DNA from 2 places in the Clostridium sp. JS66 genome. Region 2 is predicted to be linked to the other one. Evidence: a T-box and tRNA genes for the amino acid it is inferred to sense, from the RefSeq annotation. Region 2 holds a T-box; the other holds one or more tRNA genes.

Region 1 (15,244 bases), 530 kb from region 2:
TGAACCAAAACATTATGGACAATACATAGGAACAAAAATAGGACAAATAATTCCAGAAAGAGACAGGCAGGAACTGCAATTAGCAAAAAATATTATTGAAAATACTGAAATTCCCATTTTAGGTGTTTGTAGAGGATATCAACTTTTAAATGTAGTTTGTGGAGGAACTCTTTATCAGGACTTATCTGAAATTCCATTAGAATTAAGAAATAATAAAATTATAAATCATTCAATGAAGGGGTCACCAAAATATAACCCGGTACATGAAGTTAAGATTAATGAAAAAAGTAGATTTTATAAAATTTTTAATAAAAAAAGTATAAGCGTGAATTCTTATCATCATCAAGCAATAAAGGATGTAGCTGACGATTTTAATGTATCTACTATGTCACCAGATGGAATAGTTGAAGCTATAGAATTAAAAAGGGAAGATAGATTTGTGGTAGGTGTACAATGGCATCCTGAAATGTTGAGCGAACGCAATGATGAGCAACTTTTGATATTTAAGGCACTTATAAACGCTTGTAAGGAATATAAAATACTTCACTGTGCTAGTTAAGCTGATTGGCATCACTTTATAATTGCAAATAATATGAATAATTAACTGAATGAAATAATTTAGATTTAAGATTTAAGATTTAAGGGGGTTAAAAGTATGAGTGATAAAAATAATGGTTCGCATGAAAATCTTGAACGTGGATTAGAAGAAAGACATATTCAAATGATAGCGTTAGGTGGTGCAATAGGTGTTGGCTTATTCTTAGGCTCAGCAACAACTATTAAAATGGCAGGACCTGCAATTTTGCTATCATATTTAGCTGGAGGAATTATCTTATTTATTATTATGCGTGCACTTGGTGAAATGGCAGTTGAACATCCAGTTGCAGGTTCATTTAGTGCTTATGCTAATGAGTATATGGGACCACTTGCAGGATATTTAACAGGATGGACTTATTGGTTGAATTGGGTTTCATGTTGCATGGCGGAACTTACTGCAATAGGAATTTATATTAACTTCTGGTTTCCGGGAATTCCTAAATGGGGATCAGCTCTTACAGCTCTTGTTATTATGGTATTTGTAAACTTAGTTGCAGTAAAAGCCTTTGGAGAATGTGAGTTTTGGTTTGCTCTTATAAAAGTTGTTGCCATTATTCTTATGATTATCGTAGGCTTAGTCATGATTGTAACTGGAATAGGTAATGCAGGAAAGCCTATTGGTTTTTCAAACTTATGGACTAATGGAGGATTTTTCCCTAATGGAGTAAAAGGACCTATAAGTGCTTTGGCATTGGTTACTTTTGCTTTCTTTGGTACTGAACTTATAGGTATTACTGCTGGTGAAGCAAAAAATCCAGAAAAAACTATACCATCCGCTATTAATAAAGTTTTCTGGAGAATTTGTATATTCTATGTAGGAGCATTAACAGTAATCATGTGTCTTTATCCATGGAATAAAATAGGGGTAATTGGCAGTCCGTTTGTTTTAACATTTAGTAAACTTGGCATTAAATCTGCAGCTGGAATTATAAACTTTGTTGTATTAACAGCAGCGTTGTCTGGATGCAATAGTGGTATTTATACAACAGGACGTATGGTATATAACTTGTCCCTTCAAGGTTCAGCACCAAAAGTTTTTGGAAAAGTTAGTGAAAGACATGTTCCTATGAATGCAATTTTGGCATCTTCAGCATGTATGCTAATTGGTGTTGTGCTTAACTATTTTCTTCCAGGTAAAGTATTCGTGTATCTTGCTAGTATTGCAACTTTTGCAGGATTATTTGCATGGTTTATGATAGTTTTAGTACAAATAAAGTTTAGAAAGGGTCTTACACCTGAACAAGTAAAAAAATTAAAATTTCCAATGAAGATGTATCCATATACAAATTACTTTGCTTTAGCATATTTAGTATTTGTATTTTTGGTAATGTCACTAAGTCCTGATACTTTAATAGCAGTTATTGTAGGACCGATTTGGCTTATAGGTTTAACTGTTTGTTATTATGCATTTGGTCTTAATAAAAACAATTCTTCTAAAGAGGAAGGCAAAGTTAAAGAAGGTTGCTAATTAAAAATATAAAAATATATAGTAAATTCAAAATGAAAAGCTTGTTGTCAAAGTGACAACAAGCTTTTTTATTGTTAAAACATATGAAAATAAATGTTTTAAATTTCTATTTTCAAAATGATAAATCGTTTTGAAAATAGAAATTTAAAAATAACCGTGAACACTTAGAAAAGTCTATAAATTTGAAATTGGCATACTTATTGCTGTTGTATATAATTGTAAAGACCGGAAGGAGGATTTACAATGCATAATATTTAAAGCATCAATTGTGGTATTTTAAATAATAAAAAATTTATTGATAAAAATAGGAGGAATAAAAAATGAAACCAGTTATAGGCATATGTGCAGATTATTCTTATGAATTAAATGGAGTTTATGAAGGATTTGGATGTGGATTTGATTATCAGCTTGCTGCAAATGATTACGTTAAAGCAGTGGAAAAAGCAGGTGGGATTCCTGTAATTATACCTGTATTTAGTGATAGAAATAATGTTGAAAATATTATTGATATTGTAGATGGTGTAGTTTTTGCAGGTGGAGCCGATATTCAACCAAAATATTATGGAGAAAATATAGGAGATAAAATAGGAAATATAATTCCAGAAAGAGATGAACAGGAATTACAATTAGCAAGAAATATTATAGAAAATAGTAAAGTTCCTATTTTAGGTGTTTGTAGAGGATATCAACTTTTAAATGTAGTTTGCGGAGGAACTCTTTATCAAGATTTATCTCAGGTCCAATCAGAATTAAGAAATAATAATTTTATAAATCATTCGGCTAAGGGATCACCAAAATATAACCCAGTACATGAGGTTAATGTTAATAAAAAAACTAAATTTTATAAAATTTTTAATAAAGAAAAGTTAGGAGTAAATTCTTATCATCATCAAGCTATAAAAGATGTAGCTGATACATTTAATGTTGCTACTGTATCACCAGATGGGATAGTAGAAGCTATAGAAATGAAAGGTGATAGATTTGTATTAGGTGTGCAATGGCATCCTGAAATGTTAGGTGAACGCAATGATGAACAGCTTTTGATATTCAAAGCATTAGTAAATGCTTGTAAAGAATATAAATTAGCTAATTGTGCTAGCTAAACGTTAGCACATTAAGCTAAGTGAATTAGCTTTTGGAAAATTTCAATGTTCATAATTGACTAGTTTAAGTAAACGTTTAAAATTAAGTTTTGTATACATATTAGAATTTAATAGACTTGATAATTTATTTGCAAAAGGGAGGAACCTAAATGGAACAATTATTACAACAAATATCAATTATAGTGTGGGGTCCATGGACAGTAATCGCTTTAGTGGGATTAGGTGTTTATTTAACAATCGGTACAAGATTTTTACAAGTAAGAAAGTTTCCTTTTATTCTTAAAGAAACCTTTGGAAAAATATTTATGAAAAAATCTGAAATTAAAGGAGAAGGAACTTTAACTCCATTCCAATCAGCTACTACAGCATTAGCATCCACAGTGGGTGTCGGAAGTATTGTCGGAGTTGCAACGGCTTTGGCTTTTGGAGGACCAGGCTCAATATTTTGGATGTGGATTGCGGCATTCTTTGGTATGTGTACTAAATATGCAGAAATTACTTTAAGTATAGCATACAGGGAAAAAAATGAAGAGGGAGAATTTGTTGGTGGACCTACATATTACATGAGAAAAGGTTTAAATTCTAAATTTTTGGCAAGTTGGTTTGTAGTGACTTTAATATTAAATACTTTGTCAGGAACTATGATTCAGTCAAATGCCCTTGCAGGAAATATTATGTACTATTTTAATGTTCCATCTAAAATAGTTGGATTTGTAATAATAGCTCTTGTAGGAATTGTATCTATGGGTGGAATAGGTAGAATTGGAAAAGTTACTTCAAAACTTATACCATCAAAAGTTATACTTTACCTCACATCAGGTATTATAGTTATATTATTTAATATAACAAAGGTTCCAGATGCATTTATGATGATTTTTAAATGTGCTTTTTCACCTGCTTCAGTAGGCGGTGGAATAGGTGGATTTGCAGTAGCACAAGCTATCAGATATGGAATCAATAAAGGATTGTATTCTAATGAAGCTGGACAGGGAACAGCACCTATTGCACATGCTACAGCAAAAACAGATCATCCTGCACGTCAAGGAATGTGGGGAATTGTAGAAGTTTTCATTGTTACTTTTGTTATATGTACAATAACTTCTTTAGCTATTTTAACAACTGGTGTACTTGGATCAGGGCAGTCGCCAAATATTTTAACTAGTGTAGCTTTTGGAAAGGTTTCACCTATTTTTTCTTATGTAGTAAGTATAAGTGTTGTATTATGTGCCTATTCTACATTAATTGGTTTATGTTACTATGGAGAATCTACATTAAACTATATTGGTGGTGCTAAGCTTGGAAAATGCTATAGATACGTATTTTTAGTATTTATTTTCTTGGGTTCTGTAGGTGCGCTAAAAATGGTTTGGTCAATTGGAGAAATTGTAATCGGTTTAGGAGCACTTTCAAACATTATTGCCATTGTTCGTTTAAGTCCTCAGGTATTCAAATTAACTAGAGAATTTTTTGATGATAATGATGAAAATGAAGAAATTGAATATAAATCTGCTGGGTAGTAAAGTGGTTTTATTAAGATAGATTTTTTAAGCTCATTGTAAATATATAATATAAAAAATAAAAGCCATGAAAATAAGTTTAGCTTAATTTCACAGCTTTTATTTTTTATATTATATTTAATGGATTAGAGTTTTTTCATCTAATCTATTAAATATTTATTTTATTACATCATCCATGGAATATAATCCTTTATCTTTTCCAAACATAAATTGACAAGCTTTAAGAGCTCCAATGGCGAATATATCTCTTGACATAGCTGTATGCTTTAATTCTATAATTTCGTCCTTACCGGCAAATATAACCTCGTGATCACCAACTATAGAACCACCTCTAACTGCATGTATTCCTATTTCGTCATGAGTTCTTTTTGATATGCCTTCTCTTCCATAAACAAATTTAGTTTCTTCATGTATAGAATCTTTTATAGTATTACCAAGAAGAATAGCAGTACCACTTGGAGCATCAACCTTTTGATGATGGTGCTTTTCTATTATTTCAATATCAAAATCCTTATAGAGTAATTCGCTTATATTTCTTAATACTTTGTTTATAACATTAATTCCTATGGACATATTAGCTGAACGGAATACAGGTATCTCTTTTGATGCTTTATTTATCTCATCAATTTGTTCCTTGGTATATCCTGTAGTGCAAAGAACGATTCCTATATTTTTTTCTTTGCTATATTTAAGTAGTCCTTCTAAGGCATCTGGTCTTGAAAAATCTAGAATAACGTCAGCATCAACAGTACACTTAGATATGTCTGCAAATACTGGAAAACTAGTTTTTTCGGTGTTTTTATCTATTCCAGCTGCAATAGTTAAATCAGAAGAACTATCTGCTAGTTTTGATATAACTTTGCCCATTTTGCCATTACATCCGCTTAATATAATTTTAACCATGGAAAATCCTCCTTACTTTAAAAGCCCATAATTTTTAAGTTCTTTTTTCAAAACATCTAGATTATTTGGAACCATGTCACAAAGAGGAAGTCTTAAATTTCCAACATTCATTCCCATGATATTCATAGCTGTTTTAACAGGTATTGGGTTTGTTTCTATGAATAATGCATTTGTTAAAGCTAAAGAATCTAATTGTATTTTTAATGCTTCTTTTACTTTACCATTTAAGAATAATTCACACATATCATGTACATCCTTAGGAATTACATTTGCAAGTACAGATATAACACCAATTCCGCCTAAAGCCATTATAGGAATTATTTGATCATCATTTCCAGAATATATGTCAAGTTTATCACCACAAAGAGCTTTTATTTCGGCTATTTGGCTTATATTTCCACTAGCTTCTTTAACAGCAACTATATTATCTAATTCGCATAATATTTTTAATGTTTTTGGAAGTATATTTAATCCTGTTCTTCCAGGTACATTATAAATAATAATAGGGCTTTTAACACTAGTTGCAATAGCTTTAAAGTGCTCAACAAGACCTTTTTGTGTAGTCTTATTGTAGTAAGGCGTTATTACTAAAAGTCCATCTACTCCTATACTTTCTGCCCACTTACTCATATTAATAGATGCGGCAGTATTATTTGATCCTGTACCTGCTATTACTGGTATTCTCTTTTTAACTACATCAACTGTAAATTTAATTGTCTCTTTTCTTTCTTGTTCAGACATAGTAGAAGCTTCACCAGTAGTTCCACAAATTACTATAGCATCTGTACTAGATTTAATATGCCATTCAAGAAGCTCTTCTAACTTCTTAAAATCAACGCCTCCATCCTTAAAAGGAGTAACGATAGCAACAGCTGAACCTTTGAATAAACTCATACAAACACCTCATTTTATTTATATATTATAAATAATTTTGTTTTAAATTATTTATTTCCTTTTACAATGCACTCAGCAATTTGTATTGCGTTAGAAGCTGCACCTTTTCTTATATTATCTGCTACAACCCATAGGTTTAGTCCATTATCTATACTGAAATCTTTTCTTAATCTTCCAACATAAACTTCATCATGACCAGCAGCTTCTACAGGCATTGGATAAACAAGGTTATCTACATCGTCTTTTAATATAATGCCTTCAGCATTTTTATAAAGAGAGAAGATATCCTTTATATCAAATTCTTTATTTAATTCTACATTTATACTTTCACTATGACCATATACAACAGGAACTCTTACTGTTGTAGCTGTTATTTTTAAATTATTATCATGTAATATTTTTTGTGTTTCATCTATCATTTTCATTTCTTCTTTTGTGTATCCATTTTCTAAAAATACATCTATATGTGGTAAAACATTACCTGCTATAGCATAAGGAAATTTTTTAGGTGCAGTGCCTTTATAACCTTCTACTAAATCATTGTAGCCACCCATACCAGCACCAGATACTGCTTGATAAGTAGAATAAATTATTCTCTTTATACCATATTTATCATATAAAGGTTTTAAAGCTACAACTGCTTGGATTGTAGAACAGTTAGGATTAGCTATTATTCCTTTATTCCATTTAATATCTTCAGGATTTACTTCAGGAACTACCAAAGGTACTTCAGGATCCATTCTCCAAGCACTACTATTATCTATAACTGTAGTACCGTATTTTGCAAAAATAGGTGCAAATTCCTTACTTACGCTGCCCCCTGCAGAAAATAAGGCAAAGTCTATTTTTTTATTTTTTATGTTATCTTCTTTTAATTCTTCAACAGTTACATCTTTGTCTTTAAATTTTAATACCTTTCCAGCGGATTTTGCAGATGCGAAAAAGTAAATTTCAGCTACTGGAAAATTCCTTTCAACTAATACTTCTATAAATTTTCTTCCAACCATTCCTGTGCAACCAACTACTGCTACATTATAATTCATTTCTAAATGCCCCCTAAAATTTATTTTACTTAATATTATATAATGAATCTTAATAAAAATATACTCTTTTTTATTAGTAGTAAAGCCTTATACAATTATTATATTATAATTTTTTAATATGTTTATTGCTAAATGTGCTTAAAATTTGCAAAAAATGCTTTATGATATAACAATAGAATTAATTAGCCTTATACTATTTTATAGAATAATAAGTTGTTAATATTTTATATGTACAAAAATAAAATGTACAAATTTCATATGTTTATGTTTTATTAAAGAGAATTTGGTATAAAATTAAGATATGAAAGTATGTTACATAGTTTAATTAAAAAGGATAAGTACGAAGGAGGTACCTTTCTTTGAATATTAAAAGATTATTATCTGTAATTGTTATTTTAACCTTGACTTCAACATCAGTACTAACAGGATGCAGTAAACCAAAAAAAGTTGAAACTGCTACTAAAACAGAAATTGATAAGAGTCAATATTTAAATCTTACTTTAGATAGTGAACCAAAAACTTTAGATCAATCTAAGGCTAAAGATCGCAGCTCGCTTCAAATACTGTCAGAAGTGAATGAAGCACTTACAAGAATAGAAACAGATTCATCAGGAAAGGAAATAGTTAAACCAGCAGGAGCAAAAAGTTGGGATGTGTCAGAGGATAAGTTAAAATGGACATTTCATATTAGGGACAATCAGTGGTCCGATGGGAAAAGTGTTACTGCAAAAGATTATGAATATGGCATAAAGAGAACATTAGATCCTCAAATTCAATCACCTAATGCATTTTTATTATATTCTATAAAAGGCAGCAAAAAATATAATGATGTTAAAACAAACGCAAATAAAAATATGTCATCTGATATTGTAGGGGTAAAGGCATTAGATGCTAAAACTTTAGAAATAGATTTGGAATATCCTTGTGCATATTTTATTAATATAACAAGTTCTATAGTAATGCAGCCTCAAAGGCAGGATATAGTTGAAAAATACAAAGATAAATATGGAAGTGAAAAAGATAAGATGGTATTTTGTGGACCTTTTATTATAAAACAATGGGTTCATAATGATAGAGTTGAACTTTATAAAAATGATAAGTATTGGGATGCCAAAACAGTAAAACTTGAAAAATCAAATTTTAAAATTTTTAAACAAAGTAATACTATATCTAATGAGTTGTTGAATGGGGCTTTAGATGGAGCTCAGATTACAAATATAGAAGCTAAAAACAAAATAAAAAAACAATCAAAATTTGACTTAGTAAAACTATCAGAGCCAACTACTGATTTTGAGTTTTTTAATGAAAAAAATAAGATATTTTCTAATGTTAATGTTAGAAGGGCATTTTCTTTATCCATAGATAGAGAGGAAGTTTCTAAAACTCTATGGAAAGGATTATACATGCCAGCATATGCTTTTGTACCTCCTTCACTTCAAATAGGAAAAGAAGATTTTAGGGAAAAAGCTAACTTTGAGCCGGTAAAAAAATTAAAAGAAGATGGAAATAATCCAAGAGAACTTTTAGAAAAAGGATTAAAGGAACTTGGTATGGATACTGATCCATCAAAAATTACCATAAGATATATACAACCAGGGGTTGATGCAAAACAAAAAGACATAGCAGAGTTCTTTAGAAAAATGTATGAAAAGAATTTAGGAATAAATATAAAGATAGAGTATGCAGATGGAGATAACTTTACAAAGAAAATAGAAAGTGGTGACTATGATTTAGGTTCAATGACTTGGTTTGCAGATTATAATGATCCTATGTCAGAATTTTATTTATGGGTTACAGGTTCAAATATTATTTGTACAAATTGGTCAAATAGCAAATATGATAGTCTAATTATTAATGCAGCAAACTTAAGCCAGGATAAAAATGAAGATAGATTTAACGCGTTCAAGCAAGCTGAAAATATATTATTAGCTGAGGATGCAGTAATAGCACCTACAGTGTATAGAAGTAAAGAATTATACAAATGTAAATATGTTAAAAATATTATGTTTACGTTATTTGGAGCGCCATATGAAATAAAATATGCGTATACTGAAGGAAGATAATTATAGAGGATTAACTTTACTTTAATATGCATAAATAATCCCTTTCGTGTAAAAAATAATAAAAAGAAAGGGGGAAATATTATGGGAAAGACTCCATTGAAAAAGGTTATAAAAGCTAAGCTTAAATCCCACAGAGAATTAAGTATTGAAGAAAAACTTAGAGAAAAAATGAAATATGAAATAGCTCATGAATTAGGATTAGATGATAAAGTTAGTAAATATGGGTGGGGAGCTCTTACTGCTGAGGAAACAGGAAGAATAGGTGGAATAATGACTAAAAGAAAAAAGCAGAATAATCTTCCTACAAACAAAATGATTTCAGAAAGAGAATGAGGTCAATAATATAGCTTTTTATTAAGTTTATATTATTGACTTATACTTTAAAAGTCTATAATATTAATTGGTGATATATTGAATTTTACTTTTGAAAGGAATTGAAAATGAAGTGTTATAAGGATTTTGCACATATTTATGATGAACTCATAAATAAAGATATAGATTATAAAAGTTGGGTACAAACTATATTAAAAAATTATGATGAGCTAAATATGGATAGAAAAGATTATTTGGATCTTGGATGTGGTACAGGAAACATAACTGAACTTATAGCAGCAAAGTTTGTTTCTTCTTGGGCTGTTGACTTATCTTATGATATGCTTACAGAAGCAGAAACAAAGATGAGGAGCAAAGGTATAAAGGTTAAGTTTGTCTGTCAGGATATAACTCAATTAAATTTGAACAAAAAATTTAATCTTATAACCTGTTGTCTTGATTCTACAAACTACATATTGGAAGAAGAAAAGCTAATAGCATATTTTAAAGGAATACATAATCATTTAAAAGATGATGGTATATTTATATTTGATACGAATTCTTATTATAAGCTTACAAAGATACTTGGAAATAATATTTACAATTATGATGATGAAAATGTAACCTATATATGGGAAAACTTTTTAGAAGATGATATTGTGGACATGTATCTTACATTTTTTGTGAAGCAAGGAGAATATTATAGAAGGTTTGATGAAGAACACAGTGAAAGAGCTTATAAACATGAAAGAGTTTGTGAACTTCTAAAGTTATGCGGATTAGAACTTGTAAAAGTTATGGATAACTATGAAGAGAAAATTATAAGCCGTGAAACAGAGAGAATAACTTATATAGTGAAAAAGAGAAATAAGGAGGAAGTTTAGAATATGAAAGATAAATTAGTAAGAGCTGTGGCTAATAACGGTGATATAAGAATAATAGCAGCTACAACTACAGAACTTGTTAATGAGGGGATACAAAAGCATAAATGTGCTCCTACAGCAGCTGCGGCATTAGGAAGAATGCTTACAGCGGGAAGTCTTATGGGTTCTACGTTAAAATCTAAAAATGATGCATTAACTCTTAAAATTTCTGGAGGTGGAGAAGCAAAAGGAGTAGTTGTTACAGCTTATTCAGATGCTAGAGTAAAGGGGTGCATTGGTAATCCATTAGTTGATTTACCTGCTAATAGCAAAGGAAAACTAGATGTAGGTGGAGCTATAGGTAAAAATGGAAGTCTTGTAGTAATAAAGGATATGGGGCTAAGAGAGCCTTATGTTGGTCAGGTGCCTATTTATACAGGTGAAATAGGTGATGATTTAGCTTATTATTTTACTGTTTCAGAGCAAACTCCATCAGCTGTTGGATTAGGGGTGCTTGTAGATACCGATTTGAGTATAAAAGCAGCTGGCGGATTTATAGTACAGATGATGCCAGGAGCAAATGATCTTACTGCAGATTTAGTAACTTATAGATTGCAAGAGATACCATCTATAACAGAAATGATGACTAAAGGAATGAATATAGAAGAAATTCTTAATTATATTTTTGAAGATATGGATTTAAAGATATTAGACAGCATTATACCTTATTATAAATGTGATTGCTCAAAAGAAAAGGTTGAAAAAGCTTTAATAAGCATAGGATTAAAAGATCTAAAAGAAATATATGATGAAGGAAAAGATGAAGAACTTAATTGTAATTTTTGTAATAAATCTTATACATTTAAGCATGACGAAATAGGGGAACTTATAAAATTAGCAAGTAAATAATGGGGAATTTTAAATTCTCCAATTTATTTAATAAAAATAGTTGACAACTTTTGTAGTAAGTTATATAATACTAATTGTCGCAGTTAGTAATACTTGGGCGCATAGCTCAGCTGGGAGAGCATCTGCCTTACAAGCAGAGGGTCACAGGTTCGAGCCCTGTTGTGCCCACCAAGTATGGCCCAGTGGCTCAGCTGGTTAGAGTGCTGGCCTGTCACGCCAGAGGTCGAGGGTTCGATCCCCTTCTGGGTCGCCATGTGTGGCTGGATAGCTCAGTCGGTAGAGCAGAGGACTGAAAATCCTCGTGTCCCTGGTTCGATTCCTGGTCCAGCCACCAATATTAAATTAAAATGCGGGAGTGGCTCAGTGGTAGAGCGTCACCTTGCCAAGGTGAACGTCGCGAGTTCGAATCTCGTCTTCCGCTCCAATATGGCGCTATAGCCAAGTGGTAAGGCAGAGGTCTGCAAAACCTTTACCCCCAGTTCAAATCTGGGTGGCGCCTCCATAAAAGTAGTCTAATCAGTAGTTAGACTACTTTTTTTATATTCATTTTTGTAATTACCATAACTTATATATTGGATTTTGTATGAAGATATCTATATACTATAAAAACTATACTTTTAATATTGGAGATGAATTCAATGAAAGATTTATTTACCGTTGGTGAAATGTCAAAGTTATTTAATATTAATATAAAGACATTAAGGTATTATGATGAAATTAATCTGTTTAAGCCAATATTTATAGATAAGACTAATAGTTATAGATATTATTCAACAGAACAATTTGAACAATTAAACACAATAAAATATTTAAAAGCACTTGGTATGTCGTTAAAGAACATAGATTATCACTTGAAGGAACGAAGCATTGATAACATTATGGATTTATTAAAAAAGCAGAAAAAAATTACGGAAGAAAAAATGAAGGATTTGGAATCTATAAAACAAAAAATTGAGAACAGGATAAACCAAATTAATTATGCTAGTTATAAAGAGAACTTAGATGTAATTCAGGAAATTGAATTCGAAAAAAGAACTATTGTCTTATTAAAGCAAAGGATAAAATCTGATAATGATTTAGAATTGTCAATTAGACAGTTGGAGAATAAGACTAACAAAGATGCTTCTATATTTAATGGAAAAGTAGGAGTGTCAATTTGCATGGATAAATTAAATTATAGAATATTTGATGAATATGATTATATTTTTTTATTTACAGAAGGTGAAAGATATAATAAGAATTTGGTAAAAGTACTATCTCAAGGAGTTTATGTTACTATTCGTTTTTGTGGAACCCATAGGGATTCTCCAATGTACTATGATAAACTTTTAAGATATATTGAAGAAAAAGGGTATACAATTATAGAGAATTCAATAGAAGTAACACTAATTGATTTTGGATTAACCGTTGATAAATCACAATTTGTAACTGAAATTCAAATATTGATAAATAAATATTGACACTCCAGTTACTGGATGGTTTATAATTTTCTGAACAGATAGGTGAAAAAGATAAACTAATAGTAAATTATAGTTTGGAGTAGGTGATTAATTATGAAATTCAGTGTGTCAAAAGATGTTTTTGAGAAGTTAGGTAATATGTGTATTGGTATTGTAGTAGCTAAAGGTATTGATAACAGTGTGGAAAATGCTGAAGTAACTAAACTTCTAAAGAATAGTATAGAATTAAATGAGACAAAATTTGAAGGTAGAAATGTGAAAGAAGTAGAAGAAATAATGCATTATAGAGATGCATTTATGGAATTAGGTATTAATCCAAACAAATTTAAAAGTTCTATTGAAGCAATGATTGCAAGGGTGGCAAAGAAAAAAGGGCTGCCTAATATAAATCCAATTGTTGATATAGGAAATGCAATCTCACTAAAATATCTTGTTCCACTAGGTGCTCATGATATGGATACTGCTGGAGGAGATATTTCTATTAGGTTTTCAAAAAAAGGAGATACTTTTATTCCTTTTGGAGAAACTGAAGCAGAATGTTTAGAAGATGGGGAACTTATTTACTTTGCAGGACACGAAGTAAGAACAAGAAGATGGATATGGAGGCAAAGTGAAAAAGGAAAAATTGTAGGAGAAAGTAAAAATATATTTTTCCCTATAGATGGATTTAAGGGAAAGAATTATGACAATGTAATTAACGCAAGAGATGAACTAGCAGAATTATTAAAAAAGAATTTCAATTGTGAAGTAAAAGTAGGATTAGTGGATATAAACAACACTGAATTTGAATTGTAAATAAGGATTACTTTCTTCCAAGTAAAGCTCGTAAAATGCCATTTAGGCATTTTACCCAGCTGAACTTTATTAACCGTATTTTTAGTATATCTAAAACTAAAATATTAGAGTTTCTTTTTTTGAATCTTCCAATAAGGAAAACCTCTCTAGTTCTATATAATTTGAATCCTTTATATCCTTTAAAATTTTTGATAGATATTCATCTTTAAATTTAAACTGACATTCATATTTAATTTCACTATTTATGGAATAGTCTATATGAGAAGGAGCAATCCCAACTACATATAGTGGAAAAAGATGTTCTATACTTTTATTTATTAGAGCATACTGATATATTGTAGAGTCTACTATTTGACCATTATAAACATTAAAGCAGTGAGCATATTGTCGTTTATATCCATTCACTTCTACATAGAGAATTCCTCTTATAGCAGGAATATCCATTTCAAGCTTTCTACCAAATTGATAAATCAAACTTGATAATATAGGAGCGTTATTTAAAATTTGATATCTGCTTATACAGTATTTACATATAGTGTCCATCATTTTACTTTTCTCTAAGTTCATTTTGATGATCCTCCTTATTAACTATAAAAATACTTCCTCTATCTATTAGCTTTCCGCTGCTTAAATAAATAGGATTTACATCATATTTTTCTAGAAACTTTATTACTTCATCTTCATATAAGTAATTTTTTAAGTTTCCATAAAAAGCCATAGAGTTTTTGTTTAAAAGACCGCAGCAGCCACCTATAAAGCCATAGTTTAATCCTGGCAGTAATATGTCTCCAGGTGGAAGTAAAAGTACGTCTATATTTTCGCTAATTAAAGCTTTAGCTATAGATTTATCACTGGTTATAATAGCTTTATCATTTACAATGGCAGTGGAACATTTAGTATAACCCTGCTTAACATTTATTGTTTTTTTATCTTTTACATAAAGCATAAGATTAGGATCTGTATACTTTAGGTTATGAACGAACAAATTTGGCATATTCACACTGTTTAACAAAATATCATAGGGATATTTTTCTTGAAGATTATTTTGAGAAAAAACCACTTTAAAATTTATAGAAATCAGCTTATCTACAAATTCTTTATTCATATCTTTATGAACCATTATTGTATCCTCAGAAATTATATGTAAAAGGATATCAGGATGTCCACATACTGCTTCATAGAGCAAATTTGATGGCGGACATATCAATATTTCATATCCTAATTTTTTAAGATTACCTTTTTCTTCATCACTTAGTCTAAAATCTACAATAGCATACTTCATTATTCAATGCACCTCTTTTTATAAAGCTATTATAT
Region 2 (15,244 bases):
TGGTATGAATGCAATACGGAGTTGAACTTTTCCCGTATAAGAGAGTTAAGGATTCAAAAGATGAATTAAAAAAACAAAAGATTAAAAGTTTACCCCGATTAATTAAGCTTGTTGCTTACTTTATAGCTGCATTTTTAATTAGTAGAGTGATCATGATAAATTTGATGGCTCCATTCGGTATAGCTTTTTTGGTTGCAGTTATGACTTGTGAAGAAAATAAAGTTATATTGATATCAGGAATTGGAAGCATACTAGGGTATATTTCTCTTTATAATAGTGTAAAAAGTTTGCCTGTATACATTATAACTGCAGGAACTCTTATAATTATTAACTACATACTAAGAACGGTTGAACAAAACAAGAAAATAATGATGATATTTTTCACTTTGTTTATAGAAATTTCTTTTTATAAGCTATTAATACTTAAAGTAACTTTAGGTATGTCATTTTTACTTTCTTTTTTTGAAGTAAGTGCTATATTCCCAGTATATTTTATTATTAACTATTCTATAATATGCTTTAAACAATACAAAACAAGGCATTTATATAGTAGTGAGGAAATAATAAGTATGGCAGTTACTATATCTTTAGTAGTAGCAGGAACCTGGGGAAGTAATATAAGAGGAGTATCTTTAAGAAATATTATAGCTTTAGCATTTATACTTATAGTAGGATATACAAAGGGAAGCTCCTCAGGAGCAGCATCAGGAGTGGCAATGGGAACTATAATAGGGATAACGTCCAATAATATGATAGCTTTTGTAGGAGTATATGGTGTATGTGGACTTATATCTGGTATATTTAGAGAAACAGGTAAATGGATGAGTGGATTAGCTTACCTTTTGGCATTTGCTGTATTAAAAATGTACTCTGATATAGGGACTCAGTTTAAATTAATAGAGGTAATTATAAGTGCCATATTTTTTTTGATGATACCTGGAAAAATTTTGAAAAAGATTGAAATAGAATTAGATTGGCAGAGAAAGCAGGAACATTTTAAAGAAAACTATGCAGAAAAGATTAAAGAATTATTAGTAAATAAGTTAGAAAACTTTTCAGAAGTATTATTTGATATGTCAGGAATTTTGGGTAATTTGGTATATAACGATAAGTTGCTTATGAAAAATAAAAGTAGTGCATTAGTAGAAAATCTTGCAGATCGGGTTTGTAGTACATGCTCTATGCAGTCTATGTGCTGGAAAAGGGAAAATTATTATACTTATAATGCTTTTAGTGAATTAATACAGAATTACCAGGATAATCGAAAACAGGTTCCTCATGAGATAGAGAGAAAGTGTGTGAAAAGGTCCGCTATTATAAAAAATACTGAAGAAATTGTTAATAACTATATAATTAATGAAATGTGGAGGAATAGATTAAGTGAGTGCCGACAGCTGCTATCTAGTCAAGTGGAGAACGTAGGAAACTCTGTATCAGAAATTATTGATGAATTTAATTATAATATAAAATTTAATACTGAAACTGAAAATACTATAAGAAGAGTTTTAAATAAGAATGGTATACATTATAGAGATGTATTCTGTTATAATAACAAAAATAATAGATTAATAGTTAATTTATCTATGGAGGCATGCGGAGGAAAGCAAATTTGTATAAAAGACGTACTTCCATTGGTGAATGGGGTAACAGGAAAGTGTATGTGCATTAGTGAAGATGGATGTAATTTAAATTCTGAATTTGAGGTATGTACTATTACCTTTGAAGAAACACCTAAATATCATGTAGCAGCTTATACAAGTAAATGCTGTAAAGATGGAGAAAAATATAGTGGTGATAGCCAGAGCTTTGGAAAATTACCAGATGGAACTTATTTGACTATTATAAGTGATGGTATGGGTTCAGGTCCGCAGGCTGGACAGGAAAGTAATGCAGCAGTAAGATTGATAGAAAGGTTTTCCAAATCAGGTTTTAATAAATTAACTGCTATAAATATAATAAATTCTATAATGACTATGAAATTTTCTGAAGAAGAAAAGTTCTCAACTCTAGATTTAAATAGTATAGACTTATATAAAGGTGAGGTTGATTTTATGAAAGTAGGGGCTGTAGCTAGTTTCATAAAAAAAGGAGAAGATATTGATGTAATAAAGTCGAAAACTTTGCCAATTGGTGTATTGGACAAACCAGATATAGATATAGTCAGGAAAAAAGTTGAAAATGGTGATGTTATTGTTATGTTAAGTGATGGAGTATTAGATTATGAAAATGAACAAGCTGGTAAATATGAATGGATAGTAGATTTTTTAAAAAATAATAATTGCAATGATCCTAGACAATTAAGTGAAGAAATTATGAGTAATGCAAAAAAATTAAGTAAAGGAAAAATAAAAGATGATATGACAGTAATTGTAGAGAAGGTATATAGTTTGTATTAAAATTATAATGGCTTAAGTTTAGAGTGTTATATATTCTGAATTTAAGCCATTGAAAATTTGAATTGAAGTTTGCTTTAAACTTAAAAGTTAAGTAATATATTATTTATAAAACAAAATTTTCTTTAGGAAGTGTTAAAATTGATAGAGACTGTTTTAAAAACTATAAATAGGTATAAAATGTTTAATAAAGGCGATAAGGTAATAGTTGCAGTATCTGGTGGACCGGATTCCATGAGTTTACTGCATATCTTATACTCTTTAAAAAAGCAACTCAGCATAGAATTATATGCAGCACATGTAAATCATTGTTTGAGAGGGAATGAATCAGATAAAGATGAACAATATGTAAAGGAATTTTGTAAAAAATTAAATATAGAATTCAGGAGTAAATCAGTAGATATAAATAGAATCATGAAAATGCAAAATATTTCATGCGAAAGTGCAGGAAGAAATGCTAGGTATGATTTTTTTAATGATTTAAAAAAAGAATTAAATGCGCAGAAAATAGCTATAGCTCATAATGCCAATGATCAGGCAGAAACTATACTAATGAGGATTATGAGAGGAACAGGTTTGGAAGGATTAGTAGGAATAAAGGCGGTAAGAGATAACATATTTGTAAGGCCTTTAATAGATGTTACAAGGCATGAAATTGAACAATATTGCTGCAAAGAAAATATTAATCCAAGAATAGATAAAACCAATTTAGAAACCATATATTCTAGAAATAAAGTGAGATTAGAACTTATACCTTATATACAAGAGAATTTTAATAAGGATATTATAAAAGTTCTCAATAGATTATCAGATACTATAAAAATAGATAATGAGTACTTAGAAACAGTTGCTAAAGAAAAATTTAAAAAATATTGTGATATACAGGGAGAAAAGGTTATAATATCAAAGGAGGCATTTTTAGAAAACGAAGCTATAATTACTAGGATTATAAGAAAAGCCTTGTATGAAGTAACTGGAAATTTAAATAACTTTGAAAAAATTCACATTTATGACATAATTAATATTCAATCAAGATCCACAGGAAAAAACATTGATCTTCCAAATCATGTTGTAGTATCAAATAAATATGGAGATATATACATATTAAAGAAAGTTAAAAAAAATAAAGAGGTTAGTAAGGAAGAATATATTATACATAGTGGTAATAATTACGTAAAGAAATATAACTTAGAAGTAATAACCAGAATTATTGATCAAAATGAAAAGGTAAACTTTAAAAGCAACAATTTAATAAAATATTTTGATTATGATAAGTTTGAAAAAGAAATAACTATAAGGCATAGAAAAGAAGGCGACAAATTTATACCTTTAGGGATGGGTGGAAGTAAGAAGTTAAAAGATTTCTTTATGGATGAAAAGGTAGCTAAGGATCAAAGAGACTATATTCCTATTATATGCTTTGATGATAAAATTGCATGGATAGTAGGATATAGAGTGAGTGAACTTTTTAAAGTTGATGAAAATACAAAAAATATATTAGAGATAAAAATTGAAAGAGAGGAAACAAAAATATGAGCAGTATGAAAGAGGACATAAAAGAAATCTTATTTTCAGAGGAAGAATTGAGGAAAAAAATAAAAGAAATTGGAACACAAATAAGTAAAGATTATGAAGGCAAAGAACTAATGCTAGTAGGAATATTAAAAGGATCTGTGCCATTTATGGCAGATTTATTAAAGGAAGTTACAATTCCATGTACTATGGACTTTATGGCAGTTTCGAGTTATGCTAATTCTACAAAAAGTTCAGGAGTAGTAAGAATTTTAAAAGATTTAGATTTTGAAATAGAAGGTAAACATGTTCTTATAGTAGAAGATATAATAGATTCGGGTACAACTTTATCATATCTAATTGAGTATCTGAAAGGTAGAGGAGCTGAAAGTATAGAAATAGCTTGCCTTTTAAGTAAGCCAGAAAGGAGAAAAGTTGAAATCGATGTTAAATACACAGGATATGTAGTTCCAGATTATTTCCTAGTGGGTTATGGACTTGATTATGCAGAAAAGTATAGAAACTTACCTTATGTAGGCATACTAAAAGAGGAAGTTTATAAATAATTAACTAAATTTATTGTAAAGGAATTTTCCTTGTGATACAATTTTACAGTATAAACTTAAAAGAGAGGGGGGCCTGTAATGAAAAAATTTTCAAGTGCAACGGCCTGGGTTATAGTGTTTGTATTAGTTATTCTTGCAGCGTTAATGCTTGCTAGGACAAATGAAAGTTCAACAACTATTAATTTTAATGATTTTCAAAAATATTGGATAGATAACAATGTAAAGAGCTTTCAAGTAAAGGAAGACAAGATGACTGTAGATGGTACTTTGAAAGATGGTAGTGCATATGAAACAATAGTTCCATCTGAAAGACTATTTCAGTTCATTGCTGAACATCCTAAAAATGGAGATGTTAAGGAAGTTTATGTTAAACCCGCGTCAATTCCTATGTGGGTACAATACTTACCAACAATACTTTTAATATTAATGCTTGTAGCTTTTTGGTTTATGTTTATGCAGCAATCTCAAGGTGGTGGTGGAAATCGAAATGTAATGAATTTCGGTAAGAGTAGAGCCAAAATGGCCACGCCTGATAAAAAGAAAGTAACTTTTGCTGACGTGGCAGGAGCTGATGAAGAAAAAGCGGAACTTGCTGAAATTGTAGATTTTTTAAAGTTACCTAAGAGATATATAGAAATGGGAGCTAGAATTCCTAAAGGAGTATTACTTGTAGGACCTCCAGGAACAGGAAAAACCCTTCTTGCTAAGGCTATAGCTGGGGAAGCTGGGGTGCCGTTCTTTAGTATATCTGGTTCAGATTTTGTTGAAATGTTTGTTGGAGTTGGTGCGTCAAGAGTTAGAGACTTATTTGATCAAGCTAAGAAAAATTCACCATGCATTATATTTATAGATGAAATAGATGCAGTTGGAAGACAAAGAGGAGCAGGTCTTGGTGGAGGACATGATGAAAGAGAACAAACTTTAAATCAGTTATTAGTTGAAATGGATGGTTTTGGTGCAAATGAAGGTATAATAATGATTGCTGCAACAAATAGACCTGACATTTTAGATCCTGCACTTTTAAGACCAGGTAGATTTGATAGACAAATATTAGTTGGAGCTCCAGATGTTAAAGGAAGAGAAGAGATTTTAAAGGTTCATTGTAAAAATAAGCATTTGGCTCCGGAAGTTAAGCTTGATGTACTTGCAAAAAGAACTCCAGGATTTACTGGAGCTGACTTAGAAAACTTAATGAATGAATCTGCTCTTTTAGCAGTTAGAAAAGATAAAAAAGAGATAGATATGGAAGAACTAGAAGAAGCGGTAACTAGAGTTATAGCTGGACCTGAAAAGAAGAGTAGAGTAATTGATGAAGAAGATAGAAGGCTTACAGCATACCATGAAGCAGGGCATGCTGTGGTTATGAAGTTATTGCCTACAGCAGACCCAGTTCATCAGATTAGTATAATACCAAGAGGAATGGCTGGAGGATATACTATGCATCTTCCAGAAAAAGATAGTTCTTATATGTCCAAAACTAAACTTGAAGATGAAATAGTAGGATTGCTTGGAGGTAGAGTAGCAGAAAAGCTTATAATAGGAGACATAAGTACTGGTGCTAAAAATGATATAGATAGAGCAACTACTATAGCTAAGAAAATGGTTATGGATTATGGTATGAGTGGCTTAGGACCAATAGCTTTTGGTTCAGGACATGATGAAGTATTTTTAGGTAGGGACTTAGGAAAAGGAAGAAGTTTTAGTGAAGAAGTGGCTTTTGAAATAGACAAAGAAATAAGAAAACTTATAGAAGAAGGATATAATAAAGCAGAAAATCTTCTTAATGAAAATATAAATAAACTTCATGCTGTTGCTAAGGCTCTTTTAGAAAAAGAAAAACTGGAAGCAAATGAATTTGAAGAAATATTTGAGCAAGCATAAAATGACAATTTAATGAAGTCAATAGAATAGAGGTTAATAGCCTCTATTTTATTGTAAATATATATTAAAAGTTTATTAACAATGATATAATAATTATATGTTTTTAAGCTTTCAAAATAAAAATTACGATGAAATGAGATGGTTTTATGGAGTTTAATGTGAGAGAAGGAATGGCATCTACAAGAGAAATATATGTAACAGAAAATGATGTAGCAAGTAAATTAGGCTCGGGAAATATAGATGTATTTTCAACACCTTCTATGATAGCACTTATGGAAAATACATCTAAGAGTTGTGTAGATTTGCATCTTCCATTTGGATATACTACAGTTGGAATTGAAGTTAATGTAAAGCATATTAAAGCGTCACCTATTGGAATGAAAATAAGATGTGAAGCATCTTTAGTAAAAGTAGATAAAAAGAAACTAGTATTTAATGTAGAAGCATGGGATGAAAAAGGAAAGATAGGAGAAGGAAATCATACAAGATACATAGTAAATAGTGAAGAATTTATGAAAAAGGTACAAGAATAGTTTCAAAAATCAAACGTATCTTGACAAATAAAATTTAACTGATAAAATTAAGTTGTTAAATTGACAAAATAGATTATACTAAGGGGCAGCTTTAAAGCTGCTCTTTAATTATGTATATGCACTTTTTATATAGAAAGGAGCGGTGTGCGAAGTGATTTTAGTTTTAGATGTTGGAAACACAAATATAGTTTTAGGAGTGTACAAAGATAAGGAGCTTATTGCATGTTGGAGATTGTCCACAGACTCAGAGAGGACAGCTGATGAATATGGTATTCAGGTTGTTGATTTGTTTTTACATAATAAATTAGATCCATCAGATGTTGAAGGAGTTATAATATCTTCAGTTGTTCCTAATATTATGTATTCATTAGAACACATGATATTAAAATATTTTGAAATTATGCCAATAATAGTTGGGCCAGGAGTAAAAACAGGTATAAACATTAAATATGATAATCCTAAAGAGGTAGGGGCAGATAGAATTGTTAACGCTGTTGCTACCAGGGAAATATACAAAAGGTCTGCTATAATTATAGATTTTGGTACAGCCACTACTTTTTGTGCTTTGACTGCAAAGGGAGATTATTTAGGAGGAACTATCTGTCCTGGAATAAAAATATCCTCTGAAGCACTATTTGAACGAGCAGCTAAACTTCCAAGAATAGAATTAGTAAAGCCTGCTGGTGTCATATGTAAAAATACGGTTGCTAGTATGCAAGCGGGTATAGTTTATGGATATATAGGTCAAGTTGATTATATAATTAGTAAAATGAAAAAAGAAATGATGGATCTTGGAGAAAATGAACCACTTGTAGTTGCAACAGGAGGATTGGCAAAGCTTATTAATCAAGAATCAAAGTTTATGGATTTAATAGATCCAACCTTAACTCTTAAAGGTCTAAGAATAATTTATGAAAAAAATAAAGAACAGGTGTAATTAATGAGAATAAAAAATTTGGAGTTTAAAAAGAATGTATTTTTAGCTCCGATGGCTGGTGTGACAGATATGGCCTTTAGAGAGTTATGTAAAGAGATGGGATGCGAGCTCGTTTATACAGAGATGATAAGTGCTAAAGCATTGTTTTATGGTAGTAAAAACACAAAAGATATGCTAGTAATATCTAAGCAAGAAGCTCCTGTAGCAGTTCAGATTTTTGGTAATGATCCACTTGTAATGGCCAAAGCTTGTGATTTTTTTAATGATAATGAAGATATTTGTTTAGTGGATATAAATATGGGATGTCCTGCTCCTAAAATAGTTAAAAATGGAGAAGGATCTGCTTTAATGAAAGATCCTAAATTAGCAGCACAAATAGTAAAGGAAGTAAAAAAAGCTTCATCAAAACCTGTAACTGCTAAATTTAGAAAAGGATTTGATTCTGATAACATTAATGCTGTAGAGTTTGCAAAAGAATTAGAGCAAGCAGGTGTGGATGCTATTACTGTTCATGGAAGAACTAGAGAGCAAATGTATGAAGGTAAGGCAGATTGGGATATGATAAAGAAGGTAAAGCAAGCAGTTTCTATTCCTGTTATAGGAAATGGAGATGTTGTAACTCCAGAGGATGCAGTAAGCATTTTTAAAATTACTAATTGTGATGCAATAATGATTGGTAGAGGAGCTATGGGTAATCCCTGGATATTTAATCAGATTGATGAAAAAATGAAAAATATAAATATAACTTATCCTTCTGAAGAAGATAGAATAGATATGTGTATAGAACATTATAGAAGAGCTATTTCTTATGAAGGAGAGGCAAAGGCTGTAAGAGAGATGAGAAAACATGTAGGATGGTATTTAAAGGGCTTAAGTAACAATAAAGAAATAAAGGATGCTGTAAATTATGAAAAATCCAGTGAAAAAGTAATCTCAATTTTAAAAGAATACAAAAGCTATATTAAAAGTAGAAGTAATTTTTGATAGAAAAGCAGAATAAGCTATAATGTAAACAATTTTTGAGGAAAATTATTAAGTAAGTGGTACATGTTAACTCTAATATAAAAATTTTTTATGAGAATAATAAAATTTAACAATGATATTTTAGTATTTAGTTATTATTTGATAACATGCATAAAGTAAATGGAAGTGTAAATGTTGACATTGGAATAAGCCTGTTTTATAATTACTTAAATGATTATTAAGGTGATTTTTAATATAAATGCATAAATGTTGAAAAATGCTCTTATAGAAGGTTTCTTAGTAAATTATTAAAAGGGGATAGTAAGATGAGTGAAGCAAAAAAGAAGTATATAATGACTTATGAAGGTGTAAAGAAATTAGAAAGCGAACTTGAATATTTAAAGACAGTTAAAAGAAAAGAAATAACAGAAAAAATAAAAGTTGCACTTTCGTTTGGTGATTTAAGCGAAAATTCAGAGTATGATGAAGCTAAAAATGAACAAGCATTTGTCGAAGGAAGAATAATTCAGCTTGAAAATATGTTGAAAAATGCTACTATAGTAGATGAGAGTGAAATTCCATTGGATGTAGTAAGTGTAGGTTCTATTGTTAAAGTTAAGGATTATGATTTTGATGAAGAAGTAGAGTATACTATAGTTGGTTCAGCAGAAGCAGATCCTATGAACAATAAAATATCTAATGAATCACCAGTTGGAAGAGGCCTTGTAGGCAAAAAAATAGGGGATATAATTGAAGTGCAAGTGCCAGATGGAGTAAGTAAGTACGAAATACTTGGCATAAGAAGATAAATTGGAGGGCGTATAAATGGCAAATGATGAAAAGAATTTAAACCAGTTAGAAGAAGATTTTAATCAACTTATAAAGGAGAGAAGAGAGAAGTTCTTTAAACTTCAAGAACAAGGAAAAGATCCTTTTGATGTATATAAAGTAGAAAGAACACATGTTTCTAGTCAAATAAAGGATAACTATGAAGAACTTGAAGGTAAAAGTGTTACTGTTGCAGGAAGACTTATGTCCAAAAGAGTTCATGGAAAAGCTGGATTTTCAGATCTTCATGATAGATATGGGAAAATACAGTTATACATAAAGATAAATGATGTTGGAGAAGAGAGACTTAAAGAATATAAATCCTTTGATATAGGAGATATTTTATCTATAACAGGAAATGTATTTAAAACTAAAACAGGAGAGGTTACTCTTCATATTACAGAGTTTGAACTTTTAGCTAAGTCCTTAAGACCATTACCAGAAAAGTGGCATGGCTTAAAAGATCCTGATTTAAGATACAGACAAAGGTATGTAGATTTAATAGTGAATCAAGATGTTAAGGATACATTTATAAAAAGAACTAAAATAATAAAAGCTATAAGAACCTTTTTAGATGATAAAGAATATCTCGAAGTAGAAACACCTATTCTTTCGACTATTGCAGGTGGTGCTGCTGCAAAACCTTTTATTACACACCATAATGCATTAAGTTTAGATATGTATTTAAGAATAGCTACAGAATTATATTTAAAAAGACTTATAGTTGGTGGATTTGAAAGAGTATATGAAATAGGTAGAAACTTCAGAAATGAGGGTATGGATGTAAGACATAACCCAGAATTTACTTGCATGGAATTATATCAAGCTTTTGCAGATTATAATGACATGATGGAGCTAACTGAAAACATGGTAGCTTTTGTATGTGAAAAAGTATTAGGAACTACAAAAGTAACGTATGAAGATGCAGAAATAGATTTTACACCACCATGGAGAAGAATAACTATGGTAGATGCAGTTAAAGAATATACAGGAGTAGACTTTAATGTTATAAATGATGATGAAGAAGCAAGAGGGATTGCAAAAGAAAAGCATATAGAGATGAAAAAACAATTAAAGGACTGCACAAAAGGAGATATACTTATTGCATTGTTCGAAGAATTTTGTGAAGATAAGTTAATGCAGCCTACATTTGTTTGCGACTACCCAGTAGAAAACTCACCTCTTACAAAGAAAAAGAGAGGAAATGCAGCATTTACTGAAAGATTTGAAGGCTTTGTATATGGTAGAGAGGTATGTAATGCATATTCAGAACTTAACGATCCAATAGTTCAAAAAGATAGATTCCTTCAACAATTAAGGGAAAGAGAACTTGGTGATGATGAAGCTTACATGATGGATAATGACTTTATAAATGCATTAGAAATAGGAATGCCTCCAACAGGGGGACTTGGTATAGGTATAGACAGATTGATAATGTTCCTAACTAATACTTCTTCTATAAGAGATGTTATATTGTTCCCAACAATGAAACCAGAACAACAATAAATAATGAATTATTAATCCTAAGTATTTATACTTAGGATTAATGTTTTCTATGTATTAAGTTAAATATTCATACTAAGGATTAATAATAAATCCTTAATAAAATTGATAAATGAACATGAAATCTAAATAAAATTTAAAAAAGTGCAAATAAAATTAAAAAAACTATTGCATTTTAGAAAAAACTTGGTATAATAATAAATGTAGTTAAGACATTCCGCGATAGCTCAATGGTGGAGCACTCGGCTGTTAACCGATAGGTTGAAGGTTCGAATCCTTTTCGCGGAGCCATTTTTTTATTTAAATGTATTTTACGTTTTTAAGAATTGAATATTTTGTAATGATGAAGAACAGTAATAATGAAAATCTTTTAAGAGAGATTGTGATAGGTGAAAACAATTAAGGTTTAATTATGAAGGAGCTTCTGAACAAGGATTGATAAAGCAGGGCTTGTGCCAAGAAGGGTGGAACCGCGGAAATAAGTTTTCGTCCCTTTAAGGTGTAGGGTCTTTTTTTATTATATTAATACTTTCACAATGATAAAGAAAAAGTAATGAATAAAAACTTATTTAAGAGAGATTGTGGATAGGTGAAAACAATTAAAGTTTTATTTATGAAGGGAACTTTTGAGTGGAATTTTTTTAGAGCAGGGCTTATGCCAAGAAGAGTGGAACCGCGGAAATAAATTTTCGTCTCTTCAAAGGTAGAGTCTTTTTTTATACTTTAATTTTCAATTAGAAAATAATACATAAGTGTGATTATGCAAGTATTAATAGGGTTTATTTAGTTAATAGTATTATAAAAATAAATAAGAAATTTTAGGAGGTAATTATAATGGCAGTAGAAAAGACTATGGATAAAGTAGTAGCTTTAGCCAAAAGTAGAGGTTTTGTATATCCAGGTTCAGAAATATACGGAGGTCTTGCAAATACATGGGACTATGGTCCTTTAGGCGTAGAATTAAAAAACAATGTAAAAAAAGCTTGGTGGCAGAAATTTATTCATGAAAGCAAACATAATGTGGGAATAGATTCAGCTATTCTTATGAACAGTGAAGTTTGGGTTGCATCAGGTCATGTTGGTAATTTTACAGATCCACTTATGGATTGTAAAGAATGTAAGTCAAGATTTAGAGCAGATAAAATAGTTGAAGAGCATATGACTAAAAATGGAGTAGAAAAAGCTAGTGCAGATGGTTGGAGTAATGAAAAGTTAAAGCAATATATAGTAGATAATGAAATAGAATGTCCTAATTGTGGTAAAAAGAATTTTACTGATATAAGACAGTTTAATCTTATGTTCAAGACATACCAGGGAGTAACAGAAGATTCTAAGTCTGAAATACATTTGAGACCAGAGACAGCTCAAGGCATATTTGTTAACTTCAAAAATGTTCAAAGAACTTCAAGAAAAAAGGTACCATTTGGAATAGGCCAGATAGGAAAATCTTTTAGAAATGAAATAACTCCAGGTAACTTTACATTTAGAACTAGAGAATTCGAACAAATGGAGCTTGAGTTTTTCTGTAAACCAGGTACAGATTTAGAATGGCATAGTTATTGGAAAGAACAGTGCTGGAACTTCTTGTTGAATCTTGGTATTGAAGAAAAAAATATAAGATTTAGAGATCATGATAAAGAAGAACTTTCACATTATAGTAATGCAACTTCAGATATAGAATATTTATTCCCATTTGGATGGGGAGAGCTATGGGGAGTAGCTGATAGAACTGATTATGATTTAACACAACATCAAAATCACTCTGGTAAGGATATGTCATATCTTGATCCAGTTACACATGAAAAATATATACCTTATTGTATAGAGCCTTCTGTAGGAGCAGATAGAGCAGTACTAGCATTTTTGGTTGATGCATATGATGAAGAAGAACTTGAAGGTGGAGATTCAAGAACAGTGATGCATTTTCACCCAGCTATTGCACCAGTAAAAGCTGCTATACTTCCATTAACTAAAAAATTATCAGAAAAAGCTGAAGAAGTTTATGATGAATTAAGAAAAGATTTTAATGTAGAATATGATGAAGCAGGAAGCATAGGAAAAAGATATAGAAGACAGGATGAAGCAGGAACTCCTTATTGTATAACTATAGACTTTGACACATTAGAAGATAATACAGTAACAGTAAGAGACAGAGATACTATGGAACAATTTAGAATGAAAGTAGATGAACTTAAAAAGTTTATAAAGGAAAAGATGGAGTTTTAGTTTATAAAAGAGTGTGTATTTCATAAATAAATGATAAAGTGTGCCCTTTGTCAAGGACAATAAAAAAAGAGTTATTTTAAATTAAGAAGATGATTTCTGTATTGTACAGGAGTCATCTTTTTTAGTCCCCATTGATATCTATAGTTATTATAGTAAAACATGTAGTTTTCGATTTCTTCCTTAAGTTCACTTAAAGTTTCACATGACTTAATGTACGATTCATCTTTAAAGTGTCCAAAAAACGATTCCTGCGGCGCATTATTCCAGCAATTACCGCGCCTTGACATGGATTGTCCTAGGCGGTAGCCTTTCACTAGGCTTTGAAACTTAGGACTTGTATAGTGAGCGCCTTGATCAGAGTGAATAAATGCATCTATAGTAAGTTTAACTTGTCCTTCATTTATTAGTTTGTCTATCGTATCTGTAGCTATGTCAAGCGTCAATTTATCTGATAGATTATATGAAAGAATTTCATTAGTAGATCCATCCTTAATTGTTGATAGATATGCTTTCTTACCATTGCCGTAAAATAAGTAAGTTATATCAGTGAGAAGCACCTTCCCAGGTGTATTTTGTTTAAAATTCCTATTTAATAAATTAGGCAGGGTGGTATGTTCTTTAGTAGCTTTCATTATTCTTCTATAAGGATTTGCTTTTCTAATAGGACAAATAATTCCGTACTTTATCATTATCCTTCGAATACGTTTTAAATTGTATACGATTCCAAATTCACCTTCTAATGTCATTTTTATTTGCTTAGCTCCTTTTTTGCGTCCTTTAAAGTTATATGCTTTTAGAATGATATCTCTCGACATCTCATCCTTACCAGTGCGTTTATTCCTTGCTCTATGGGATTTTGATGAAAAATAATTATAGTATCCAGAACGCGATACACCTACTATTTTGCATAAATAACTAATCAAGTTTTTCAACTTATGCTTTGTAATTACCAACTTAATAAGATTGAACTTCTGTTCAGCCGGTAGGCTTATTTCTTTTTCATCATCCCCCTTTCTAACATATCGAGTTTTTTTAACAATTCATTCTCAGCTTTAAGCAAACTAATTTGCGCCTTAAGACGTTCATATTTTTCTTCGATGGAGAGTTCCGTATCTCTAGGCCTCCCTGAATTATCTTTTCTGGTATCCTGTAATCCTAATACACCTTCCTTATTGTACGCAGTACGCCATCTATAAGCTGCCATTTCTATGCGCTTTTTCCCCAAAATATTTATGTCAAATCCGCATTCTTCGAATATTAGCCTTGGAAACTTGCCTTTTCCGTCCTCACTTATAAAGATGCGCTTAAATTCATCAGTATAGGTTATTCCCTTCGCGCTGACGCGCTTAACTGTTATTAAGCAATTTATTTGCTTAATAACAGGTTCAAAAAAAGTAAATTATAATAGCCTTTCTTTTTACGTCAGATTAAATAATCTGACACAAAAAGAATAAGATTATTTAATCTGACTATAATTTAAAAATATAAAAAAATTTTATAGGACTGAAAAAAAGTGATAGAAATAATAAAGATGCCTTACGGCATAAGAAAATATAATAAGCTTAATAAGTATAATAGGTTTCCCATAAAATATGGATGCGAAGCATGCGGATATGAAGGAAAACTATATAGACATGGATTCTACTATAGAAATTTGATTACATTTAACAAAGCTTATAGAGTAGTTATCATTAGATATAGGTGCAAATCATGCCATAAGACGTACTCTCTTATTCCAAGTTTCATAATACCTTATAGACAATACACCTATCATGTTATATTAACTTGCCTTATTATTATGTTTAAATTTAATTACTCATTTAGCAAAATTATTAAGTTTGTTAACTCTATAAATTGTATGTTATCCATAAACAAAACTCATTTATCATTTTGGAAAAGCAG

The links. A T-box is a leader RNA that pairs with one kind of tRNA and senses whether it is charged. The one in region 2 lies ahead of Q6H37_RS28740 (glycine--tRNA ligase), so its partner is inferred to be a tRNA-Gly.
Region 1: it has a tRNA-Gly gene. The T-box ahead of Q6H37_RS28740 (glycine--tRNA ligase) is inferred to sense a tRNA for this amino acid. The anticodon was not compared.

What each region holds. Positions count from the first base shown of each region.
Region 1 is NZ_CP131467.1:5,654,103-5,669,346, reverse strand. It holds gene Q6H37_RS26325 (gamma-glutamyl-gamma-aminobutyrate hydrolase family protein) at 1-559, shown strand, start outside; gene Q6H37_RS26320 (amino acid permease) at 656-2,065, shown strand; gene Q6H37_RS26315 (gamma-glutamyl-gamma-aminobutyrate hydrolase family protein) at 2,386-3,168, shown strand; gene Q6H37_RS26310 (sodium:alanine symporter family protein) at 3,318-4,685, shown strand; gene dapB (4-hydroxy-tetrahydrodipicolinate reductase) at 4,842-5,588, opposite strand; gene dapA (4-hydroxy-tetrahydrodipicolinate synthase) at 5,601-6,482, opposite strand; gene Q6H37_RS26295 (aspartate-semialdehyde dehydrogenase) at 6,530-7,525, opposite strand; gene Q6H37_RS26290 (peptide ABC transporter substrate-binding protein) at 7,885-9,588, shown strand; gene Q6H37_RS26285 (small, acid-soluble spore protein, alpha/beta type) at 9,670-9,921, shown strand; gene Q6H37_RS26280 (class I SAM-dependent methyltransferase) at 10,029-10,784, shown strand; gene hslO (Hsp33 family molecular chaperone HslO) at 10,788-11,672, shown strand; tRNA gene Q6H37_RS26270 (tRNA-Val) at 11,768-11,843, shown strand; tRNA gene Q6H37_RS26265 (tRNA-Asp) at 11,849-11,925, shown strand; tRNA gene Q6H37_RS26260 (tRNA-Phe) at 11,931-12,006, shown strand; tRNA gene Q6H37_RS26255 (tRNA-Gly) at 12,022-12,096, shown strand; tRNA gene Q6H37_RS26250 (tRNA-Cys) at 12,101-12,174, shown strand; gene Q6H37_RS26245 (MerR family transcriptional regulator) at 12,311-13,132, shown strand; gene Q6H37_RS26240 (B3/4 domain-containing protein) at 13,226-13,927, shown strand; gene Q6H37_RS26235 (hypothetical protein) at 14,024-14,494, opposite strand; gene Q6H37_RS26230 (DUF6873 family GME fold protein) at 14,475-15,209, opposite strand.
Region 2 is NZ_CP131467.1:6,184,971-6,200,214, reverse strand. It holds gene spoIIE (stage II sporulation protein E) at 9-2,396, shown strand; gene tilS (tRNA lysidine(34) synthetase TilS) at 2,535-3,929, shown strand; gene hpt (hypoxanthine phosphoribosyltransferase) at 3,926-4,471, shown strand; gene ftsH (ATP-dependent zinc metalloprotease FtsH) at 4,550-6,352, shown strand; gene Q6H37_RS28770 (thioesterase family protein) at 6,499-6,885, shown strand; gene Q6H37_RS28765 (type III pantothenate kinase) at 7,037-7,822, shown strand; gene dusB (tRNA dihydrouridine synthase DusB) at 7,826-8,806, shown strand; gene greA (transcription elongation factor GreA) at 9,112-9,594, shown strand; gene lysS (lysine--tRNA ligase) at 9,611-11,119, shown strand; tRNA gene Q6H37_RS28745 (tRNA-Asn) at 11,333-11,407, shown strand; T-box leader at 11,448-11,613, shown strand; gene Q6H37_RS28740 (glycine--tRNA ligase) at 11,951-13,342, shown strand; one part of gene Q6H37_RS28735 (IS3 family transposase) at 13,414-14,349, opposite strand; one part of gene Q6H37_RS28735 (IS3 family transposase) at 14,352-14,720, opposite strand; gene Q6H37_RS28730 (DUF6431 domain-containing protein) at 14,874-15,244, shown strand, end outside.